3 regions of the Nocardia arthritidis genome follow, and region 1 is predicted to be linked to each of the others. Evidence: riboswitches for the same ligand, from Rfam matches in the RefSeq annotation. Region 1 holds a riboswitch; each other region holds the start of a gene.
What was found. A riboswitch is a leader RNA that binds a small molecule or an ion and turns the genes downstream of it on or off. The one in region 1 is predicted to bind magnesium.
Positions count from the first base shown of each region.

Region 2: it holds a riboswitch for magnesium, as region 1 does, so the genes downstream of both, F5544_RS14770 (FAD-dependent monooxygenase) here and F5544_RS39470 (hypothetical protein) in region 1, are expected to answer to the same signal.
Region 3: it holds a riboswitch for magnesium, as region 1 does, so the genes downstream of both, F5544_RS21215 (MgtC/SapB family protein) here and F5544_RS39470 (hypothetical protein) in region 1, are expected to answer to the same signal.

Region 1 is NZ_CP046172.1:8,703,404-8,708,761, reverse strand. Features, by position in the region: gene F5544_RS39480 (pyridoxal phosphate-dependent aminotransferase) at 1-1,112, shown strand, start outside; gene F5544_RS39475 (hypothetical protein) at 1,109-2,059, shown strand; M-box (ykoK) riboswitch at 2,107-2,278, shown strand; gene F5544_RS39470 (hypothetical protein) at 2,602-3,294, shown strand; M-box (ykoK) riboswitch at 3,428-3,599, shown strand; gene F5544_RS39465 (hypothetical protein) at 3,913-4,143, shown strand; gene F5544_RS39460 (NRAMP family divalent metal transporter) at 4,234-5,358, shown strand, end outside.
Region 2 is NZ_CP046172.1:3,306,921-3,312,278, forward strand. Features, by position in the region: gene F5544_RS14755 (NUDIX hydrolase) at 1-440, opposite strand, end outside; gene F5544_RS14760 (TetR/AcrR family transcriptional regulator) at 481-1,095, opposite strand; gene F5544_RS14765 (cytochrome P450) at 1,220-2,461, shown strand; M-box (ykoK) riboswitch at 2,532-2,703, shown strand; gene F5544_RS14770 (FAD-dependent monooxygenase) at 2,925-4,127, shown strand; gene F5544_RS14775 (hypothetical protein) at 4,928-5,305, opposite strand.
Region 3 is NZ_CP046172.1:4,696,795-4,702,152, forward strand. Features, by position in the region: gene F5544_RS21205 (AAA-associated domain-containing protein) at 1-725, opposite strand, end outside; gene F5544_RS21210 (ABC transporter permease) at 778-2,514, opposite strand; gene F5544_RS21215 (MgtC/SapB family protein) at 2,511-3,230, opposite strand; M-box (ykoK) riboswitch at 3,471-3,639, opposite strand; gene F5544_RS21220 (TetR/AcrR family transcriptional regulator) at 3,671-4,315, opposite strand; gene F5544_RS21225 (hypothetical protein) at 4,385-4,795, opposite strand; gene F5544_RS21230 (pyridoxal-phosphate dependent enzyme) at 4,920-5,358, opposite strand, start outside.

The sequences.
Region 1 (5,358 bases):
TGGCCGCGCGCAGGCTGTTCGGTAGGTTGGCCGCGCCGGATATCACGGTTCCCGGTATCGCGGTGCATCCGGATGAGGTCATCGTCTGCCCGTACTCGAGCACCATGCTGCTCGAGGAGGCGGTGGCGACGCTGGCCCGGCCCGGCGGCGTAATCGTCTGCCCGGAGGGGTTTTACAAGAGTTCCAGCATTCACGTCGAGAAGTTCGGGCTGCGCGTCGTTTCCTGTCCGGTCGCGCCGGATCATGCGTTCAAGATCGATCCGGAGCTGCTGGCGCGCTGCCTGGGCGACTTCGCGAGCCGCGGCGAGCTGTGCGGTGTGCTGCTGACGTTGCCGGGAAATCCAGTGGTGGTGGACTATTCGGCGGATGAGTTGGCCCGGATCGCCCAGGTGCTGCTCGACAGCGGTGCGCCGATCATCTGCGATATGGCCTTCGATGCCATGGTGGCACGGCACATCCCCATCGCCGCGCTGGCGCTGCCGGGCGGTAGACTGTACGACCGGGTCTTGACGGTCACCGGAAATTCCAAGGGCTACAACGCATTCGGTCCATGTAAGCTGGGCGCCGCCTGCTCCGGTGACGCCGAATGGCTGGCCAGGATCCGCGACCGGCTCACCATCTCGTTCCAGCGTGAGTCGATCCACCTGGCGCGGGCGATCGTCGAGCACACGCCGGAGGCGTATTTCGCGCACAATCGCACGCTGATGCGCCGCCAGCTCGACCGTGCGCGTAGGCATATCGATGCGATCAATGTCCGCGTCGGCGCGAAGGTCTTGCGGCCGCTGGGAAGTTCGCAGGGGATGTTCCGCACCATCGCGTTCACCGACGACCTGCTCGCCGCGGCGGGCGTCGAATCCAGTGCGCAACTGGAGGATCTGCTGCTGGCCGCGGCGGGCGTGGACAGTGTCGCGCTGGACCGCACCGGATCGGCGCGGCTCGGTGTCCGGCTCAATGTGCTCGCACCGCGCAAGGCGCCGGGCCAGGAGTCGCCGGACCTGCTCGACGAACTGTTCGACCGGTTGACGCGGCTGATCCTGGACATCCGCGCGGGCGACACCTACCGCGATGTGCTGCTGCGCCTGGGTCTGCTCGAAACCGTTGTCGCGCAATGATTGCCGGGGTAGTACGGGAAACCGCGAAGGCGGAGCGGCGGGTGGCGCTCACCCCGGACGGCGTGCGGCGGCTGGTGGCGGCGGGCCATCGGCTCATGGTCGAACACGATGCGGGCCACGGTGTGGAAATAGCCGATGCCGAATATCGCGCCGCCGGTGCGGATCTCGTCGACCGGGCCGAGCTGTACGGCGTGTCCGATCTGGTGGCGTGGGTGAAACCGCCCGCATATCAACTGGATTCGCTGGTCCGTCCGCATATGACGCTGGTCGGATTCCAGGATCCGATCCACCGCGCGGCGCGGATCGACGAATTGCGCGCTCGCGGTGTCACATCCGTCGGTTTCGAGGCCGTGGCGCACGACCGCCCCGATATCGACGCGCTCTCGGCGATGAGCCGAATTGCCGGGGAAATCGCGTACGGGCAAGCGCGACAATTGGTTTCGGTATCGGGGCCGATACGCGCGCTGATCATCGGCTGCGGGCAGGCCGGGCTGTCCGCGATCGGCACGGCGGTGCGCTCCGGCGATGCCGCGGTCGCCGTCGGCAACCGGCCGGAGCAGGCCGACGCGGCGATCCGCCTGGGCGCGAAGCGTTTTCTCGCCAACCCGGACGGCGATCCGGAGGTGCTGCGGCGCCAACTCGCGGCCGAGCCGCCCGACCTTGTCTTCTGCGCCGCGGTGCACCGGGGTTCGAGGGGACCCGTCCTCCTCGACGCCGCGACGCTCGACACGATGGCCGCCGGGACCGTAATCGTCGATCTGGTAGGCAAATCCGGTGGCAACTGCGTGGCCACCGTGCCGGACCGCACCGTCACCCTGCCGAACGGGGTGATCGTCACCCATCGTTCGAATTATCCGGCCGATCGCCCGTCGGCGGCGAGCGCCGCGTACAGCGCCGCGATGGCCGCCATGATTCTGGAACTCGATCGGCGCGCGGCAACCGAATAATGTCCGGATTGACTTCCGATTTCCGGAATGACAGGATTTCGCCGTAAACAGCACCTCGCTAGGTGAGGCTCCTGTACGAACACAGGCCACTGATCTGACGACGTCGAGAGACGCCCAAGATCAGGACAGGTCGTCCCGGATTAAGGGGCGATCCCAAGTGGCTTTCCGCGCAGCGGGATACGTCGTGCAGTGCCGAAACTCTGACGAGAGGGGTGCCCACCAGCGGATTCTGCCGTGGTGGCTTCCTCGCGTGCGCCCTGCTCGCGCCCCCGTGCGCCCGGCCTCGAGGAGGTGAGGAAAGGCCCGATGCCCATAGGCGACCATCCGTATCCGAGTCCCGGTCTTTCCGGGCCTCGTCGTGTCTCGATTCTCGTCACACGACCATGAACGCTTTCGTAATCCGCGGCCCGCGCCATATCGCGACCGCGTAATTCGTGCTGCCCGAATTATTCGGGCAGAAATCGGATTCAAAAATCCGCCCGCCATGGTTTTGTCATGCCCGAAAACGGTATGAATACCACCCGAGCTCCAAAGGTTTTTCGATGAGGAAGTTCAGCAGCTACGCGGCAGGCGCCGCGGTCGCGCTCGGCGCGCTCAACATCACCACTCCCGAGTCGACAGCGGTTCCGCCGCAACAGAATTCGTCCACCGAGGCGCCCGGCATCCACTGGACCGCGAACGTCGTCGACAAATCCATCGTGGTCAAGACCGACGCGGGCACCCTGTTCGCCAAGGACGGCCAGTTCGACGTGCTCGACGCCGACGGCCACGTGGCCGCGGGTATGCCGCTGAGCTACCGGCTGGACGACAAGGTCTTCCCGATCGCCGCCGAGATCGACGGCCACACCGCGATCCTGACCCCCGGCACCGATCCGGCAACCGCGACCCAGGCCCCGAGCCCGGCGCTGAAGCCGATCGATGCGCAGGCCGATTTCGATGCCGCGCTGAGCGCGGCCGGAACGCAATTCGGCCTGGCCACCGGCGTCGGCAGCCTGGTCGGCACCATCATCGGCGGCGGCGTCGGCTGTGTCGCGGGCGCGGTGGTCGGCGCGGTGCTGATGCCGCCGATCTTCCTGCCCGGCGCGGTCGGCGGCTGCCTCGCGGGCATCGTCGCCGGTGTCGCGCTCGGCGCGGCGGCGGGCACGATCGTGCTCGGCGTTCCGGTCGGCATCGCGTCGGCGATCCAATTCTTCCAGCGGCTCAACACCCCGCCCGCGGCGCCGGCGCAATCCTGAGCAATTCGGTCCGGTTGCGTCCCCAGTTGCGCAACCGGACCGAAAAAGATTGTGTCGCAACGACCTAGCCATAACCGAAGAACCGACCGGCACTGATTTGACTTTCGATCAGTCTGGGTGCAACATTTTCAGGTCAGCACCTCGCTAGGCGAGGCTCCTGTACGAACAAAGGCCACTGGTCCCACGACGTCGAGAGACGCCCAGGGCTAGGACAGATCGTCCCGGATTAAGGCGCGATCCAAAGTGGCTTCCCTGCCAGGGGGATACGTCGTACAGTGCCGAAGCTCTGACGAGAGGGGTGCCTACCTCGTCGTTTCAGGCGTGGGTATCCCTTACCGCGTGGTCTGATGCCATGAGTAAGCGACGCTCGCGTGCGTCTCGGCAGCAAGGAGGTGGGGGACGTTATGAAGTCCGGCGATAGTCCGTATCCGAGTCCGGTTCGAAAACCCCTATCGATACCAGCTCGCCGCGGCCTGATTACCGCCTGAAACCTGAAACCACCCATCGACCTACGAAGCGAATTCCGCTTTGGTGAGGGGGTCGGTGCTTTGGTGTCCGGGTTATTTTGCGGTGCCCGAAAAAGGTTGTGGTGACTGACTTTCCTGTCAGGAGTTCGCCATGGCGATCCTTGTTTTTCCGCGTCACATTTCCCTGTTCTCGATGCTGGGCGAGTCGGTTCGCAAGAACCGCGCCCGGCCCGGCCTGACCGTGCTTTCGGTACTGGGTGAGTCGGCCCGCAAGCAGCGTGCCCGGCGCACCCTCACCCCGCAGGAGCAGGCGAACCTGCGCGTCAGCCGGGGCCGCAATGCGATCTTCACCGCCTCGCTCGGCGGCCACACCACCTACTGATACGCATTTCGACGACGGCGTCGAACGGATCACTGAAGTCTCACCACTGCTGTTGTGCAGCAATGATTTTCAGGAAGCGAGGGAATGGCGATGGCCTTCTTCTCGAATGGCGGCAGCCGCCGCGACAACACCGCGACGGTAGCCGTTGCCCCCGCCAACGGCGCTCCGGCAGCACTGGATTCGGCACATGTCGGCGATATCGTCGGCGCCCTCGGCACCATCAAACAGCACGATACGGCGGAGGGCCGCAGCCGCTGGCAGCGGTTCCGCATGCTGCTCGCCGTCATCGGCCCCGGCCTCATCGTCATGGTCGGCGACAACGACGCCGGTGGCGTCGCGACCTACGCGCAGGCCGGGCAGAACTACGGTATGGCGCTGATTTGGACACTGGCGCTGTTGATTCCGGTGCTGTACGTCAACCAGGAAATGGTGGTCCGGCTCGGCGCGGTCGCGGGTGTCGGCCACGCCCGATTGATCTTCGCCCGGTTCGGCAAGTTCTGGGGTGCGTTCAGCGTCGGCGATCTGTTCATCGTCAACGCGCTGACCATCGTCACCGAATTCATCGGCGTCTCCATGGCATTGAACTACTTCGGTCTGCCCAAGGCGATTTCGGTTCCGCTGGCGGCGGTGCTGCTGTTCGCCGTGGTGGCCGGTGGTTCGTTCCGGCGTTGGGAGCGTTTCCTTTTCGCGCTCATCGCGATCAACATCGTGATGTTCCCGCTGGCGTTCATGGTGCATCCGAGCGTCTCGGAGACCGCGAAAGGCGTTGTGCCGTCGTTCCCCGGCGGGTTGAACTCGACGCTGCTGCTGTTGATCGTCGCCATCGTCGGCACCACCGTCGCGCCGTGGCAGCTGTTCTTCCAGCAGTCCAACATCGTCGACAAGCGGATCACCCCGCGCTGGATCAAGTACGAGCGCATCGACCTGTGGGTCGGCATCGTCGTCGTGATGATGGGCGCGGTCGCGATCATGGCCGCCGCGGCCTTCGGGCTGGCGGGCACCGACGCGATCGGCAACTTCACTGATGCGGGCGCGGTGGCGCAGGCGCTGCACGACCACAAGGGCCAGACCGTCGGCGCGCTGTTCGCGATCCTGCTGCTGGACGCCTCGCTGATCGGTGCGAACGCGGTCGGCCTCGCCACCACGTACACGCTGGGCGACACCCTCGGCAGGCGGCATTCGCTGCACTGGAAGATCAGTGAGGCCCCGGTGTTC
Region 2 (5,358 bases), 4.6 Mb from region 1:
TATTCGCGGGTGCGGTCGCCGCGGACGACGTACCAGAGGCTCACGTCCTCGTGCCCGGCGTCGATTCCGATCGTGGTGGTGATCGTCAGGAACAGCGGTGCGGTGCCGACGACGCCGAAATCGGGCTCGATGCCCAACTCCTCCAATGTCTCCCGGCGTGCGGCCGCGAGCGGATGTTCGCCGGGCTCGACATGGCCGCCGGTCGGCAGCCACAGCCCGGCCAGTCGATGCAGGCCGAGCAGTACGGCACGGCCGTCCGGGTCGACGAGCACCGCGTAGGTGACCAGATGTCGCGGTGGCGTCGCGGGTTTCGCGCGGCGGAAGACATCATCGGTCGCGTCCAGCCAGCGCAGCGTTTGGGCGATGTGTTCGCATTCGAGCGCGTCGAACGGTTCGATCCCCCGCACGATTTCGGCGATGACTGCGGTGGCAGGATGCATGGCGGGACTGTAACGCCGCCCACCGACAGGAAACTCGAGGTCAGCGCCGGTCGAAGTGGGTGCGCACCAGGTCGGTGTAGTAGGCGATGACACGCGCGGGCGGGAACTCGCCGGGTTCCGCGAGAGTGAGGCGTCCGGCGTTCCAGACGAGCGCGTCGATGGCGCGGGCGGTCATCGCGACGTCGAGGTCGGTGGTCGCGGCGCGGACGAAATCCTCCAGCGCGGTGACGAGTTCGCGTCGCCAGTGCTCCATCCGGCGGCGGAAGTACGGTGTCGCGCTGTCCACCAGTACGAAGGCGGCTCGCCAGCGGTCCGGGGCCTCGGTGACCGCGCGCAGGAACCCCGCCAGGTAGCGCAGTACGTCGGCGGCGGGGTCGCCGGTCGGGCGCAGCGGCACGATATCGGAAAGTTGTTGGCGGGCAAGTTGTTCCTCCCGCTCGAGCGAGCTGCGCAGTAGGTCGTCGGTGTCGGTGAACTGGCTGTACACCACCGGCCTGGTGACACCGGCCGAGCGCGCCACCGCATCCATCGAGACCTTGTGGATGCCCTGTTCGACGATGATCCGCAGCGCCGCGTCGAGTAGTTGGGCGCGCCGCTGCTCGGGGGCCATGCGCGGCGCGTAGGTGCGATTGCGCCGGGTCGCCGGTTCGGTCATCGCTGCTTCTCTGTTCTGTGTGGGGGCTGGAAAGTCATTTCGGGGCTCTTGACAGCGGGTGGCTCAGTCCAGGATGCTACAGGGACTGTAGCTACAGTAGATGTAGCATTTGTGGAGGACCGTGATGACCACGACGGACGAGCCGATCGGTATCGCCGACTACCTGAGCCTCATCGACCCGGCCAACCGGCCCGATCCGTACCCGTTGCTAGCGCGGATGCGTGCGGCCGGACCGTTCCGGCTCGGCTCCGCGCCCGTCGTCGTCTTTCCCGGGTACGCGGACTGCGCGACGGTGCTGCGGCATCCGGATGCCCGCGTCGACCGCAGGCTCAGCGCCTTCGAACTGTCGCAGTTCCCGGACCCCCGCACCGGCGACGACGAACGTGGGCCCGCATTCCTGTTCCGCGATCCGCCCGACCACACCCGGCTGCGGCGGCTGGTCGCGAAGGCGTTCACCCCGCGCGTCGTACAGACCATGGAACCCAGGATCACGGCGCTGGTGGACGGCATACTCGATCGGGTCTCCGGAACCGAATTCGACGTCGTCGCCGAGCTGGCCTATCCGCTGCCGGTCACCGTCATCTGCGAATTGCTCGGTGTCCCACTGGAAGGCGAGGCGCGGCTGGGTCGCTGGTCGGCGCTCATGTCGCGCAAACTGGATCCGACATCGCGCTCCACCGCCGAATTCGCCGCCGATCCCGCGGCCGTCGACCAGGCGAGCGACGAATTGTATGAATATTTCGAGGAATTGACGGTTCGCAGGCGCGCGGACCCCGGGCCGGACCTGCTGTCCGAACTCATCGCCGCCGAGGAGGCGGGCGACAAGCTCAGCCACGACGAATTGATAAGCACCTGTGGGCTTTTGCTCATCGCCGGGCACGAGACGACGGTCAACCTGATCGGCAATGCGGTGCTCGCGCTGCTGCGCAACCCCGAACAACTCGCCGCGCTGCGCGCCGACCCGGCTCTCGCCGCCGCCGTGGTGGAGGAGACGCTGCGCTACGACCCGCCGGTACAGCTCGCCCCGCGAATCGCCGCCGCGGACCTGCGGATCGGCGATTTCCCGGTGCGCCGCGGCGAGGTCATGATCATGCTGCTCGCCGCCGCACAGCGCGATCCGCGGCTGAATCCGGACCCGGACCGCTTCGACCCGCGGCGTGACATCCGGCACCTGGCCTTCGGTGCGGGGGCACACTTCTGCCTCGGGGCGCCGCTCGCGCGATTGGAGGCGCGAGTCGCGTTGACGCGCTTCGCATTACGGGTTCGCGAACCACGCCTGCTGCTGGACCCGCCGCCCTACCGCGACCATGTCACCCTGCGCGGTCCGGCCGCGCTGCCCGTCGGTTTCACTGAGATCGCACCCTGAGCGCGAAAATTCCTTCGCGACAGGAAGAATCGCTTGACTTCACCGGCGAGTGCGGGTCAGTATTTTCAGGTCAGCACCTCGCTAGGCGAGGCTCCTGTACGAACACAGGCCACTGATCCGACGACGTCGAGAGACGCCCAGGGTCAGGACAGATCTCCCCGGATTAAGGGGTTATCCGAAGTGGCTTCCCCGGCAACGGGATACGTCGTGCAGTGCCGAAGCTCTGACGAGAGGGGTGCCAGCCCGTCTTTCGGGTTCCCCTTTGTGCCTTCATAGTGATCAGCGCGGCGAGGAGGTGGGGGACGACATGATGTCCGGCGATAGTCCGTATCCCAGTCCGGTTCTGACATATACATTCCCAGCTCGCTGCGACACTCCGATCGCCTGACGAACGTCGGCGCGGTACCTCTTGCCGTGCCTGGAAACTGTTGCAGTGTGCGGGTTTTCGCAAAGGAAGTGCGATATGCGAATCCTCGTCTCCGGTGCCAGCATCGCCGGACCCGTCCTGTCCTACTGGCTCACGCGGTACGGATTCACCGTAACCGTCGTCGAAAAGGCGCCGACACTGCGCAAAACCGGTGGTCACGCGGTCGACCTGTTCCGGCCGTCCGTGGAGATCTCCGAACAAATGGGTGTGCTGCCGCGAATCATGGAGCACGCCACCGGAACCGACTACCTCACCGTGCACACGGGTAGCCGCCGGGTGCGATTGGACCAAGCCAAGCTCGCCCGGGCCGCCTCCGATCGGCATGTGGAGATCATGCGCGACGATCTCAGCGAAATCTATTACGACGCAACACGAAACGATGTGGAGTATCGGTTCGGCGATTCCATCACCGCGATCACCGCGGACGGCCGCGTCAGCTTCGAGCACAGCGAACCGCGGGAATTCGATCTCGTCGTCGGCGCCGACGGGCTGCGCTCGAATGTCCGGCGGCTGGTCTTCGGGCAGGTGCCGGAACGGTTTCTGGGCGGCTACCTCGCGGTGGCCTCGGCGCCGCGCGAACTCGCGGTGCCCGGCGAATTCAACGCGCGGTTGGCGGTCGGCCGAGTCGCGGGGATCTACACCGCCCAATGCCTGACCGACTCCCGGATCCTCTTCCTGTTCCGGCCGGAACAGGAACTCGATTACGACCACCGCGATATCGATCAGCAGAAGCGGTTGGTGCGCAAGGCATTCGCCGGCTCGGCGCCCGAGGTCGACCGGTGGCTGGCGGTGCTCGACGATACGCCCGCCTTCTATTTCGACTCCATCACCCAGCTTCGGCTCGACCGCTGGTCCCGGGATCGGGTCACGCTGGTCGGCGACGCCGCCTACTGCCCCGGCCCGGCGGTCGGTGGCAGCACCAGCCTGGCGATCGTCGGCGCCTACACCTTGGCCGGGGAACTCGCCGCGGCCGGTGGCGACCACACCGTCGCGCTGCCCGCCTACGAGGCGGTGATGGCGGAATCGGTCCGGCGTAGCCGGATATTCGCCGCGCGGGCGGCCGCGACGATCGTGCCCACCTCCCGCCTCGGCATGTGGGCACTCATCCAAGCCGGACGACTGGGCACGGCCCTGCCCACCGGGTTGGCTCGCGCCGCAACGAAACTCGGCGCCCGCGGCCTGCGGTTTTACGACTCGATGCCGGTCAAGGATTACGACACTCCGCTCGCGTCGGTCTAGCGGCGGGATCTCTGGGTACGCGAGAACTGACCGGCGGGAGATGGTCAGGAGGTGATGATTGTGATGTCACCGATGTTTATGCAGTTGATGGACATGTTGCGAGACTGGTGGAACATGATGTTCCCCGATATGCCCATGTAGTGACACCGATCGATCAGCCGGACAGCGCAGCCTCGGCCCGCCGCTGTCCGGCTGTATTTTTTTGGGATGGGGCCCGAGGTGTGCGGTGTGGGGTCCGGTATGTGATGTGCGGCGGGACATGCGATGTGGGGCCGGGCATGCGGTGTGCGGCGGGCGTGTGATGTGGGGCCGGGCATGCGATGTGGGGCCGGGCATGCGGTGTGCGGCGGGCGTGTGATGTGGGGCCGGGCGTGCGGTGTGCGGCGGGCGTGTGATGTGGGGCCGGGCGTGCGGTGTGGGGATCGGCGTGTGGTGTGCGGCCTGGGTATGTGGGTGTGTGGCGGGGCGTGTGGTGTGCGGCCGAGCATGCGGTGTGCAGCGGGGCCATGTGGTGTGTGGTCCGGCATGTGATGTGGGGCGGGGCATGTGATGTGCGGGCCGGGTGTGTGGTGTGGGGCGGGGTGTGTGGTGTGGGGCGTGTGGCGTGTGGTGTGGGGCCCGGTATGCGGTGTGGGGCTGGGCGTGCGATCTACGGCCGAGGCAGTGGGGCGGATCATGCCGGAAGGTTGTCAGGGCTGCCGAGTTCGACGGTTATGCGAACCGGATATGTAGCGGCGGGGTCGCTGGTTGATGCTCACGCGCCGCCGGCGCTTCGAGCCCGGCGGCGCCGCTGTCCGTTGTCAGAAGCCGCAGCGGGAGTTGACCGCGTCCCTCGCGTCTTTGGACTCCTGCTCGTGCAGGATGTTCATGACTTGGTCGTCGGGGGCCGTGGCCGCGCGGTTCAGTTGTGCCACATCCGCGTTGAGCGCGCTTTTCAGCGGACCTTCGTCGGCGGCGACCGCCGCGTCGGCCAATTTGGTCGCGACGTCGTGCAGCGCCTTCTTCACGTCCGCGATGCCGACATCGCCGTCGCCGAGCGCGGCAGCCATATCCGTGGCCGCCTGCGCGACGGCGCCGCACGTCACCTTATCGCTGACCGCGCCGGCCTGCCCGGATGCCCCGATGCCGACAACGGTTACGGCCGCCAGCGTCACCACCGCGAGAATTGTTCTCCACATTACTTTTTCCCAACTTCCCGAGCCGAGTTGCGTGCCCGCTGTCGCGTCCATTC
Region 3 (5,358 bases), 4.0 Mb from region 1:
CGCCGGTCGCGCGGACGCGCGTGCGGCACCGGCACTTCGGCGATGATGCGGCCGGGATTCGAGCCGAGCACCAGCACTCGGTCGGCGAGCAGCACGGCCTCCTCGATATTGTGCGTGACGATGCACACCGATTTGGTCGGGAAATCGTCGGTGGCCCACAGGTTCACCAGCTCGGTGCGCAGATTCTCGGCGGTGAGCACGTCGAGCGCGGAGAACGGCTCGTCCATCAGCAGCAGATCCGGCTCGAGCACCAGCGCCCGCGCGAATCCGACCCGCTGCCGCATACCGCCGGAAAGCTCCTTGGGATAAGCGGTTTCGAAGCCGTCGAGGCCGATCATGTCGATCGCGGCCAGCGCCCGCCTGCGCCGCTCGGCGGGCGGCACGTTGCGTGCGGCCAGCCCGAGCTCCACATTGTCCTGGACGGTCAGCCACGGCATCAGCGCGAAGGACTGGAATACCAGCGCCGCACCGGGATTGGCGCCGTTGAGCAGTCCGCCGCGGTAGCGCACCTGTCCGTCGGAGGGTGCGATGAGCCCGGCGATGATGCGCAGCAGGGTCGACTTGCCGGAGCCGGAACGCCCGAGCAGCGCGACGATTTCACCGCTGCGCAGCTGCAGATCGATACCGTCGAGCACGCGCAGCTCATCGCCCGCCGCGCCGGTGAACCGCTTGCCGACGCCCGCGATATCGAGCAACACCTCGCCGGTGGTGGTCGTTGCCGTCATGTGAGACCTCCTGTCGAACGAAAATGCTTGGCGAACAGCCCGATTCGCGCGGTCACAGCGAGTACCGCCGCTGTGCGAGCGCGTAGAGCCTGCGCCAGAAGACCCGGTTGATGACGACGACGAAGATGCTCATGACGAGCACCCCGATGAGGATGCGCGGCGAATCACCGGCCGTGGTGGCCTGTTTGATATAGGAGCCGAGTCCGGCGGCGACCAGCGTGGTCGACCCGTACTCCACCACCTCGGCCACGATGGACGCGTTCCACGCCCCACCGGCGGCGGTGATGCCGCCGGTGACGTAGCTGGGGAAGATGGCGGGCAGAATCAGCCTGCGCCACCACAGTTTTCGTGGCAGCTGCAGGTTGGCGGCGGCCTCGCGCAGATCGTTGGGCACCGCGCTGGCGCCGGCGATGACGTTGAACAGGATGTACCACTGCGCGCCGAGCGCCATGAGCAGCACACAGGCCCAGTTCAAACTCGCGCCGCTCCACACCAGAACGGCCGCGACGAGTGGGAACAGGAAGTTGGCCGGGAAGCTGGCCAGCACCTGAACCACGGGCTGCGCGAGCCGGGACACCTTGGGGTTCAACCCGATCCAAACGCCGATCGGCACCCAGACCGCGGTCGCGAAGATCAGCAGCACCACCACCCGCAGCAGGGTGATGAAGCCGAGCCCGAAGGCGTGCAGCACCTCGCCGAAGCCCGCGGTCGACGCGATATAGGTGACGACCCGGTATGCGCCCCAGACGATTCCGGCCGCGATCACCGCCGCGAAGACCATATCGCCCGCCCTGCGGCGCGCCGGTGAGGTGCGCAGCGGATGTTCGGCCAGCCCGAAGACGCTCATCACCCGGTCCACCGGCGCGACGACCGGGCCGAGCACCCGGCCGAGCAGCGTCGGAATGGTGGAGCGGCGCAACAGGTTCAGCACCAGGCTGCGCGGCGCCTCGGCCGCCTCCGACTCCTCGACCCGGAACCGCTCGGCCCATGCGGTGAGCGGGCGCCAGAAGAAGAAGTTCACCCCGACGACCATGACGATCATCACGCCGATCGCGATGAACACCTTGCCGAGATCCTTGTCGGCGCTGGCCGTCGCCACGAAGGAGCCGATGCCGGGCAGCGCGAAATTATTGTTGTTCACGCTGATCGCCTCGGAGGCGACGAGGAAGAACCAGCCGCCGCCGAAGCTCATCATGCCGTTCCAAACCAGCGGGATCATCCCGCTCGGCGCGTCCACCCGCCAGAATCGTTGCCAGCGCGACAATCTCAGGTTGCGCGCGGCCTCGTCGAGTTCGCGCGGCTGGGCGATGAGACTGTAGTAGAAGGCGAAGGTCATATTCCACGCCTGCGCGGTGAAGATCGCGAAGATCGACGCGCATTCCAGGCCCAGCTGCGATCCGGGGAACAGCGCGATGAACCCGGAGACGGTGATGGACAGGAAGCCGAGCACCGGCACCGACTGCAGAATGTCCAAGGCGGGCAACATGATCAGCCGCGCCCGCCGCAGCCGGGCGGCGGCCGTCGCGTAGACGAAGGTGAATACGATCGAGAGCGCGAGCGCCGCGAACATCCGCAGCAGCGAGCGCGCCGCATAGTAGGGCAGCTCCGAGATATCGGTGGAAACCGTTGCGGGAGCGGTGTTCGCGTCGAACGGCACGGCGGCGCCCGCGGACAGTCGCACGATCACATAGACGAGCACCGCGGCGCCGGTGAACACCACGGCATCGGCGATCCTGGCGCGCGGGCGGTCGAGCGCGTCGCGGGAGGGGTAGGAGCGCAGCAGCGTCATGCCTGGGACCCGCCCGCCTTCTCGTTCACCGAGGTGTGCCAGCCGACGCTGGTCACCGACGGTTCCAGGCTGAGCCTGCTCACCGCGGATTCCATCTGCCGGTCGTCGCGCTGATCGCCGACCAGTTCGGCGCGCACCTCCACCCGGCCGGGTTTATCGGTATTCGCGCTCGACACCGAGACCAGGCGGAAATCGGTGCGGGTCAACGCCTGTACCAGCAATGCGCGCACATGTGCCTCGTTGTCGTCGTTGGTCACCGCGACGAATACATAGCTGGCGGCCTGCTCCTCGGTGGATACCGGATTGCGGTCGACGGCCCGGCCCGCGGCCCGCAGCGCGATATTCACCGCGACCACCGCGACGGTGCCCGCGAGCGCGGTGCTGTACATGCCCGCACCGGCCAACGCGCCGACCGCGGCCGAACACCACAGTGTGGCAGCGGTATTCAGCCCGCGCACGTTGAGCCCGTCGCGGATGATCACACCGGCGCCGAGAAAGCCGATGCCGGAGACGATTTGGGCGGCCACCCGGGTGGGGTCCGCATCGTTGCCCTGGAAACCGTTGGCGGACAACAACACGAACAGGGTGGCGCCGGCGGCCACCAGGGCATTGGTACGCAGTCCGGCACCGCGGGCGCGGTACTGGCGTTCGAAACCGATCGCGGTACCGAGGCCGACGCCGGTGAGCAGCCGCAGCACCATTTCGACTGTTGACATGACGCTTTCTCCCGAATGATGTGCGCACCGTCGAAACAGCAGATTACGGGCGGGTATGCGCCCCGTCGCGAGCTACGAAGGTGTCGCCAGGTGAATTGTTGGCAAACAGGGATCTGGGACTATCACCGCCGGTCATCCGGCTCACCTCCTCAAAAACTTCCGATCGTGCCGCGCGCTTGTCGATCATGGTGGTCGCGTGCGCCTACCGTATCCGAGGAACGGGAAATCTCGACGAACGCTTGACGGCTTCCTCGTAAGACCTTTGGCACTGCACGGCGTGAACCCGGGGATGGGAGCCAATCGGAGTCACCCCTTAGGCCGGGGAGACCTGTCCTGACCCGGGGCGTCTCTCGACGTTCGGGGTCGCTGGCCTGTATCCGTGCAGGAGCCTCAGCGAACGATGAGCACCTTGCGTCAGCGAGTAAACACCCCGCCGCGTGTCATGGCAAATCGGGGGCCTGGTCCTGGTACAGAGCGCGATAGATGGTGAGCGTCGCGACGTAGTGGTCGACGATCTGATCCCGGCTCGCCCGCAGCGAGCCGTTCAGCCAGGCCGAGAACATGCCGGCATTGCCGCTTGCCATGGTGACCGCGGCCAGCCTGCGCCGCACCGGATCCTGGATGTGCGCGAACAGGTGGTCCTGCATCAACCGGGTGAATACCGGCATCACCGCGATGGTCGTCTGCCCGAGCCCGGTGCTGGAATAGGGCTCGACCAGGAACAGTCGGGATTTGCGCGGGTCGGCCAGCACCTTGTCGACCAGGATCTCCGAGAGCTGCCGGTCCCGCGCCGGATCGTCGGTGGCCGCGAAGGCCGTCATCGGCGCCAGGAACTCGTCGGCGACCTGCCGGTACAGCACGTCGAGCAGTTCGTCGCGGCTGGCGAAGCTCTCGTAGAAATAGCGGTCGGTCAGGTTGGATCTGCGGCAGACCGCGCGCATGGTGACCCCGCTCGCGCCGGATTCCCCGATCAGGTCGAGCGCGGCCTCCAGCAGCGCGGCCCGGCGGGCCTCCCTGCGCTCGGTGAGCGTGGTCCCACCCCAGATGCGGGGACCCCCGTCGGCTGAATCCTGACCTGTCTGCACTCGCCTACATTAAGGCCCTGTATCGACCGGACTTCGAGACAGGGCCTGGCGCGCCGACCGAACCTCTCGTCAGGACGGCACCACGCAGGCGGGGCCGAGGTTGATGCCGGTGCCGACGGCCACGCTGGTCTGCACGTATTCGCCGGTGCTGCGGACCGCGTAGAGGGTGTGGTTGCCGGGGACGGCGGGCCGCCAGGTGGCGGTGACCGAACCGGAGTCGGAGACGGTGACCCAGCCGGACGGGTCGAAACTGCCGGTGGGGTCGAAGAATCCGATGACGTCACCCGGTGTCGCGTTGGCGGTGGCGGTGTAGCTGCAGCCGGTGCCGTACTGCGACGAGCTGCCGAAGCTCATCCCGGGGGTGATGGTGATCGAGGTGACGGCGGCGGGCGCGGCGGGTGCGGTACACACCAGCGCGGCGCCGACAGCGCCGACGGTGGTCAGGGTGGCGGCGACGGTCTTCTTCGACGGAAGCAGCATGGTGCATCATCTCTTTCGAGTCCGATGGAGCGAATACCCGCGCATGACATCCTGCGCTAGTGCGCCAGTCTGCGCGAGCCGTGGCCGGGACACGCGCGGAATGACATTTCCCGTACCCGTCGACTCATGTCCCGCTCTCCATCGGCAAACCGGCGTCGCGCCAGGCGACGACGCCGCCGGACAGGCTGGCCGCGTCGTATCCCGCCCGCCGGGCCAGTGCGGCGTAGCGCGTCGAGAGCTCGCCCACCGGGCAGACGAAGACCACCGGCCGCGATTTCGGGAACGGGATGCCCTGGACGAACATTTCGTCGAGCTGATCGTCGCGGATGTTCACCGCGCCGGGCACATGCGCGATCCGGTAGGCCATGGCGCCGCGGGTGTCCACGATCGTCGGCCTGCCGATGCGGTCCAGCTCGGCCAGTTCGACGGGCGAAAGTGCCGGTGTCGCGGCCAGTTCCGCGGTGGTGGGCACCGCGCGGCGGTCGGCCCGGCCGAACAGTTCCGGCCTGCGCTTCTTGATATAGGACAGGTACGGTTCCAGCCGGTCGCACACGATGAATACC